2 linked regions of the Pedosphaera parvula Ellin514 genome follow. The protein of the gene in region 2 interacts with the protein of the main gene of each other region in a pairwise test. Links are inferred from orthologs where the notes say so. Each region holds a gene or a part of one and is shown on either strand. Other genes may lie near its edges. The genes, in order: rho and CFLAV_RS12410.

Evidence for each region.
Region 1: the proteins of CFLAV_RS12410 (region 2) and rho interact in binary tests that used the Escherichia coli proteins (3 or more experiments, as listed by UniProt). The link is inferred for Pedosphaera parvula Ellin514 from one-to-one orthologs.

What each region holds. Positions count from the first base shown.
Region 1 is NZ_ABOX02000046.1:44,097-47,289, forward strand. Bases 193-3,063 are described here. They hold rho (transcription termination factor Rho), read right to left. Parts: upstream 2,377-3,063; coding sequence 1,009-2,376; downstream 193-1,008. Other genes in these bases: CFLAV_RS25185 (hypothetical protein), read right to left, coding at 193-850; rpiB (ribose 5-phosphate isomerase B), read right to left, coding at 2,737-3,063. Outside these bases: more of CFLAV_RS25185, read right to left, coding at 1-192; more of rpiB, read right to left, coding at 3,064-3,193. UniProt on the Escherichia coli protein: Facilitates transcription termination by a mechanism that involves Rho binding to the nascent RNA, activation of Rho's RNA-dependent ATPase activity, and release of the mRNA from the DNA template.
Region 2 is NZ_ABOX02000013.1:67,371-70,657, reverse strand. The notes cover bases 214-3,178. They hold CFLAV_RS12410 (YhbY family RNA-binding protein), read right to left. Parts: upstream 1,871-3,178; coding sequence 1,556-1,870; downstream 214-1,555. Other genes in these bases: CFLAV_RS12395 (hypothetical protein), read right to left, coding at 3,127-3,178; CFLAV_RS12400 (LolA-like protein), read right to left, coding at 2,297-3,127; CFLAV_RS12405 (translation initiation factor), read right to left, coding at 1,889-2,281; CFLAV_RS12415 (response regulator), read left to right, coding at 1,077-1,493; CFLAV_RS12420 (DUF4912 domain-containing protein), read right to left, coding at 214-861. Outside these bases: more of CFLAV_RS12420, read right to left, coding at 1-213; more of CFLAV_RS12395, read right to left, coding at 3,179-3,287.

The sequences.
Region 1 (3,193 bases), on a different replicon or contig from region 2:
GCCTTCTCCACCGATTTACATTCGCCAGCGCCCCGCCTGTGTCGCTCGGAAACACACTGACAAACACCTCTGCTTTGCTGTTGTCTTTTCCTGAAACCGCAAACCGCGCGACTTGCATTTGTCCCGCAGCCTCCGTCTTCCAGCTCTTGGGAACATTCCAATTAAAATTACCGGCCACTTTTTCTGGCTCCGTAGCAGGCGTCTCTTTAGTTTCCTTGATTTGAACTGATTTTAGAAATTCCAGAAAAACAGGCTTCTGTTGTTCCACCAATGTGGGATCACCTGCCAACCGATAGAACCAGGTCCCATCCGGATGATGCACAAAAACCGTAACCACGCTCACAACTTGACTTTGACTGTTTGTCCCGGATGCCGATTCAGCATCTCTTTTGCCGGAAATCTCAAAAAGCTTTCCAGTTTCCGTTCCGAGACTCACCGGTTTAAGCTCCTTCGCCGCTTCTTCGTCAGAAAGTTCTTTCATCCCCAAATTTACCCGAAACATGTTCACGAGAAGTGCGTCCTTGCCCTGTAAATTGCCAAGCTGTGTAACACTCACTCCAGCCTGCTTTCCATCATCCCCAACAATGTCAAAATCCACCACGCTCATCCTGCCGGGCCCGGTTACCTTCCAACCTTTGGGTAAGGTATAGGTGACCTGCGGGACTGCCCGGTGCTCATGCGGAGATAATTCAGGCTCTTGCGCCGCCATCGCCGCAGGCGCAGCCACATCCTTGGGCGCAGTGTAAACTTTGATCTCCTCCTTTTGGCAGCCCACCAATCCTAAAACAAAAGCAGACAGAACCGCCCATCGGACGGAATATAAACCCTTTTTGACTGTTGTAATGAACATCACTCTATTGATTTCGAATCTAAACCTGGCTGTTTCCGACGTTATTAGACGCATTTATATGCCGCTTTGTTCAGAGAAAAGCAATCCCAGCAAAAGAAATATGGCGAATCTGGAAAATCATGACTTCCAGATTCGCCACCATTAAAACGTGAATCAGTTTAGCTAATTCCCATCCCCAGCAGGAACTCAATGTTACTCCGGGTCTTCTTAAGCTTGTTCAGCATCAATTCCATCGATTCGACCGGCGGCACACCCGTAAGCGCGCGGCGCAATACAACCACCTTGTTGTACTCCTCGGGATGATACAGCAACTCTTCCTTACGCGTGCCGGAAAGTTCGATGTTGATCGAAGGAAATATGCGGCGATCGACCAGATGGCGGTCCAGGTGAACTTCCATATTGCCGGTGCCTTTGAATTCTTCGAAAATGACTTCGTCCATGCGGGAACCGGTATCAACCAGCGCCGTCGCAATAATCGTCAGCGAGCCACCCTCCTCAATGTTACGGGCAGCGCCGAAAAACCTCTTGGGTTTGTGCAACGCATTCGCATCGACACCACCAGAAAGAATCTTTCCAGAATGTGGCTGGACGGTGTTATAAGCACGGGCCAGACGCGTGATTGAATCGAGCAGGATTACCACATCGCGCTTGTGTTCTACCATGCGCTTGGCCTTCTCAATCACCATTTCAGCCACTTGCACATGCCGTTCAGGTGGTTCATCGAAGGTGGAGCTGATCACTTCCGCCGGACGGCAGCTGCGTTCCATGTCCGTCACTTCTTCAGGACGTTCGTCAATCAGCAAGATGAAGCAATAAGCCTCTGGATTATTCTTCAAAACCGCATTTGCCAGTTTCTGCATCAAAACGGTTTTACCCGTGCGCGGCGGGGCGACGATCAACCCACGCGTTCCTTTGCCAATTGGGCAGACCAGGTCCAGCACTCGTGTGGACAGTTCGTCATGAGCGGTTTCCAAAAGGAAACGCTTGTTCGGAAACAGCGGCGTGAGGTTGTCAAAATGCGTCTTGTCCTTCGCCTTGTCCGGTTCTTCGTTATCGACACCTTCAACCTTGAGCAGCGCGAAGAATCGCTCCTTGTCTTTCGGCGGACGAATCTGGCCGGCAATCAAGTTACCGGTCTGCAGATCGAAACGACGAATCTGAGAGGGCGAAACATAAATGTCTTCCGGGCACGGCAAGTAATTAAAACTCTGCGAGCGCAGAAAGCCGAAACCTTCCGGCAACACTTCCAGCACGCCTTCGGAAAAAAGAACACCACTGCGTTCTGCATTTTTCTGGAGGATGTGGAAAATAACCTCATGCTTCCGCATGGTGCCGAAGTTCTCCACCCCAAGGTCCTTGGCCATCTGGTTTAGCTCAGTCATCGACATCGCCTGCAATTTGGCAATGTTCAATGAGTTGACGACGACATCCTTGCTGTCCTTGTCCTTCTTGTCCTTGGGAGCGGGACGCTCTTCCAGATCTTCATCCTGCGATTCAACAGGTTTTGTTGGCGGCTCAAGTTCCATCTGTCGCTGAGCCGGTGCGGGAGCTGGCGCTGCTGCACGGATTGGGACAGGTGCCGGTGCGGGAGCCGAAGCAGGAACTCCAGTCACGACATTTACATTATCTTCTGCTGCAATCTCCACCGCTTCACGGGGCGCAGCCTTGACTGCTTTTTTCGCAGCCTTCGGTTTGATGGTCTTTTTGGTACTAACTCTGGGCATAAACTAAGGTGTGATTATAAATTTTTTAATTCGTCGCGGGGGATGCAGACTTTCTGCTGATTGAACCCTGGCGACAGGCGCGGGTTGGAAGGTCAAAATTCGATCGATTAAATCGGAATGGTTACCAGCAACCAGGAGCACCCTAAGGATTGTTCACAAAACTCAATACGGCAAGGGAAATCTTGCAGTCAATTCACGGACACGATGGCGCACCTCCGCTACGGTGTCAAGATTCTTGATGTCCATCAAAACCTCGCTGATCATGTCCGCAATCGCCGCCATCTCAGTTTCTTTCATCCCTCGTGTTGTTACCGCAGGCGTGCCCAGTCGGATACCGCTGGCTTGGAATGGGGAGCGTGTCTCGAAAGGAATGGTGTTTTTATTTACGGTTATACCTGCTTCATCCAATATGATTTGGCAATCCTTGCCAGTCAAGCCTTTGGCCCCCACATCCACCAACATCAAGTGGTTGTCAGTTCCTCCACTCACCAGCCGATAGCCATTCCGTTTCATGCCATCAGCCAGTGCTTTGGCATTCTTTATAATCTGCTGTTGGTAGCTTTTAAAACCCGGCTGCAGGGCTTCGTGAAAGCAAACTGCTTTCGCTGCAATCACATGC
Region 2 (3,287 bases):
TTGTCGCACGACTTCAGTCAGCGGCACATTCAGGCGCACCGCTTCTTTGGCCATTTCGACCAACTGGGTGAAGGGAATATCAATGGGAATGGTTGCGAACTGGGCCGTGACATCCTCGGACATGGTGTCCGGCGGAGTCAAAGTGGCTCCCGAAGTGGAGATCGTCACCCATTTGCCGTCCGGCTGAAAATATCCCAACTGCGCCAGGTATTTTTTTCCCGCCTGCTCCACCGGGACGAACCAATGATTCGATTCAGGATGGACATGGACGATGGAGATTGGCTCACCTTTGATTGCCTCCATGAAAACCTTTACGATGAGGTGTCGATCCACGGAAAGTGCATTGTATTTGCGCTGCTGTTCACGAGTCAGATCCCACCGGGCATAGAGCCAGTGGGGATCGCGGGCGGCCAGCAGCAATTGCTGGGTGCCATAGGCCTCGGGCAATTCACCGGCTGTTTCCACTCCGCCCAGATGCACTGGCGGCGGGACCGGCCCCAAGGCATAGCGCTGGCCTGGCCCGGTGGGCGCGGGAATGGTGGGTTGATCCCCTTCGAGGAGAATCGCAGGTATTTTTAAAGCCTTTTTGGCCGCAACTTTCTTTTTCAGTTTTGCCAGGACGGGCGGCTTCTCATTCTCAGGAATGGGAACTGGAGGAGGTGTTTTAGCTGCGGTCTTGGGCTTGGCAACTGACTTGGCCTTCTCTTTCTCTTTCGATGTGGCAGCCGCAACTTTCTCCGGGGCGGCTGTCTTGACCTTACCCGTGGCCTTCAGTTTGCTGGCCACCGCCGCGCTGCGTTCCTGAATCGATTTTGTGACCTTTTTTACGACCTTTTTAAAGGATGATTTGTCGGATTTCATAAGTGCCTTCGTGGGTAAGATGGCAGGTTCGGTACCTCAGATGGGTTAAATCTTACGTCGTGTGAGCCAACCGCGCAACGGGAATTTGTTTGAACCAAGGAACATACGAGTAACACCCCATTTCCAAAAATAGCGCTTAAAGACAACTTGCCAAGGTTTACAAATGGGTTTTAACTGTGCACGAACGACTGCGTTTCGCGAGAGGATTATCGCCAATGACTGAAACTAAAACGAACTGCTCCCACCCTGTCAAAAATTCCGGGGCCCTGATCTATGTGGTGGATGATGAGCCAATGTTGTTGGAATTGGCAACTGTCATTCTCGAACCGCAGGGTCATAATATAAAATCATTCCGCGATCCGGAAGTCGCCCTGCAAACCTACGCCAAAGCCAATCCCAAGCCGGCCGTGTTGATCACCGATTATGCCATGCACACCATGAATGGCATGGAATTGATCGAGCAGTTTCGGCGCATTGATCCAAACCAGAAAATCCTCCTGGTCAGCGGCACTGTAGGCGAAGACATCTTCCAAAACGCCCCGGCCAAACCTGACCACTTTTTGGCCAAGCCTTACCAGGCATCTGAATTGATTGACGTGGTGGCGTCATTGCTCAAGCAACAGCCACGCTAGGCTTCAGGCGGGTTGTAACTGAGTAGTTTTACACCTGCAACCCAGCCGACTGGCAAGGCTTTTCAGGAGGGATTGGAAACCGCGCCTTCTTCCGCCTTGGTCGCCTCAGCCTTTTTGCGGTAAAGGACCACTACGTTCCCAACGCGCATGACCAGATGGCTGGAAGTCTTCTCGGCCAATTGGGGGGAGAGGGTCTTTTTCTCCTCCTTGAAGTCAGCAAATTTGATTTTAACCAACTCGTGATGAGCCAGGGCTTCATCCACGCTCTTTAAAAAGGCTTCACTCAAGCCGGCTTTGCCGACTTTGAGAATCGGCTCCATCAATTGAGCCCGGGCCTTCAGTTTTCGTAACTCGGCGTTGGATAATGGCGTCTGCACACGAATAGCATCACGCGTTCAGGAGACTCCTGCAACTCGAAAACCTTCCTCTTCCAGCAACGTCCGGATGCGACCGGGTTGATCGCCCTGTATTTCGATGGTGCGCTCCTTGGTGGTTCCGCCACAACCGCAGGCTGCCTTCAGCTTGCCAGCCAGCGATTCGATGTATTTCAAACTGATATTCGGCGCGAAATCGTAGATGACAATCACCGTTTTCCCACCGCGATGGGCCTTTTCCTTGCGCAGCACCACCCGGCCATATTTCGAGGGCTTGGGCGGCTCCGAATTCTGAGTCGGAGCCGGTTTATCCGCCGGTCCGGGTGGCAATTCCCCGCCGACATTTAACGACGCGAAAGGATTATTCAATCCCTGCCCGGTTGGCGTCAGATCAATCTTCTGCTTTTTGGACATCGAGAAACCCCATTCTTAATCCCTGGCGAGCGATAGTTTACGGAAGTTGGTGGATTCCGATTTGGTCAACACCTTCATCGGTTCGAGGAGCTTGCGCCCTTCGAAAACGCCGTTGGACGCGCTGCTAAACCACGCGCCATCGGGCATGCGGGTCCGTTCCAGCACGAAATTACATTTTCTCAACACACCAATCATTCCGCCCCACAGGGCGACTTCATTTTGCAGGTGGGCATCAATCTTGGACAGCTCAAATTCCTGCTTATCCACCCATAATGTGCCCCCTACCTGATTGAGAAAACGATCCGTGATCTTCTTGACGGGCAGGTCAGCGCTCCGGGGTTGAAAAACGATGACGTAAGTGGGACGCCCGTTAAATTCCTTTTCCTCAACCAAAGTAAATTTAAAGCGCTCAATAATGTCGAAGGTAAGGAAGTTTTCACGGTTATCCCCTTTTTTATTGAGGCGTGAATCGGTGTACTTCTGGCGCTCCGCAGCTTCCTTCTCCTCCTGCTTCTTTAATTCCTCCGTTGAAAGACTCTGGCCGTTCAACTGCACAAGTTTTGCGGAGGTCCAACCGGATTCCACCAGCATCTGGTAAATTTTTTCCCGATGCTCCTTCACGTGCCCCTTGCTGTCCATCTCTTCAGTCACCGTATGCTTGGTGTAAGCATAATTCGGCTTGGCATCGCGGACCTCGTTGGATTCAGAACGCTTCACCGCCCGTTGCATGATCTCATCTGCGGTAAGCGAAGTCTGCCCATGGACGGTGGTGCTTGCAAGCAAGCCGACCAGGAGCGAACCGGCCAGTACAAGCACACGGCTGTGTTTGAGCAGACTTTTCATCATTATATGAGATTGCCGTGTTTCCGCGGCAATGGCAAGTAAATGGAGAGGGAAGAATTGCCTACAAGATATGTAGGAACCACTTGCAAAGTAACCTTCCGATACCTTCCGATACCTTCCGATACCTTCCGATGGCTTCCGACCTCAACCAGCAAACGCCCAA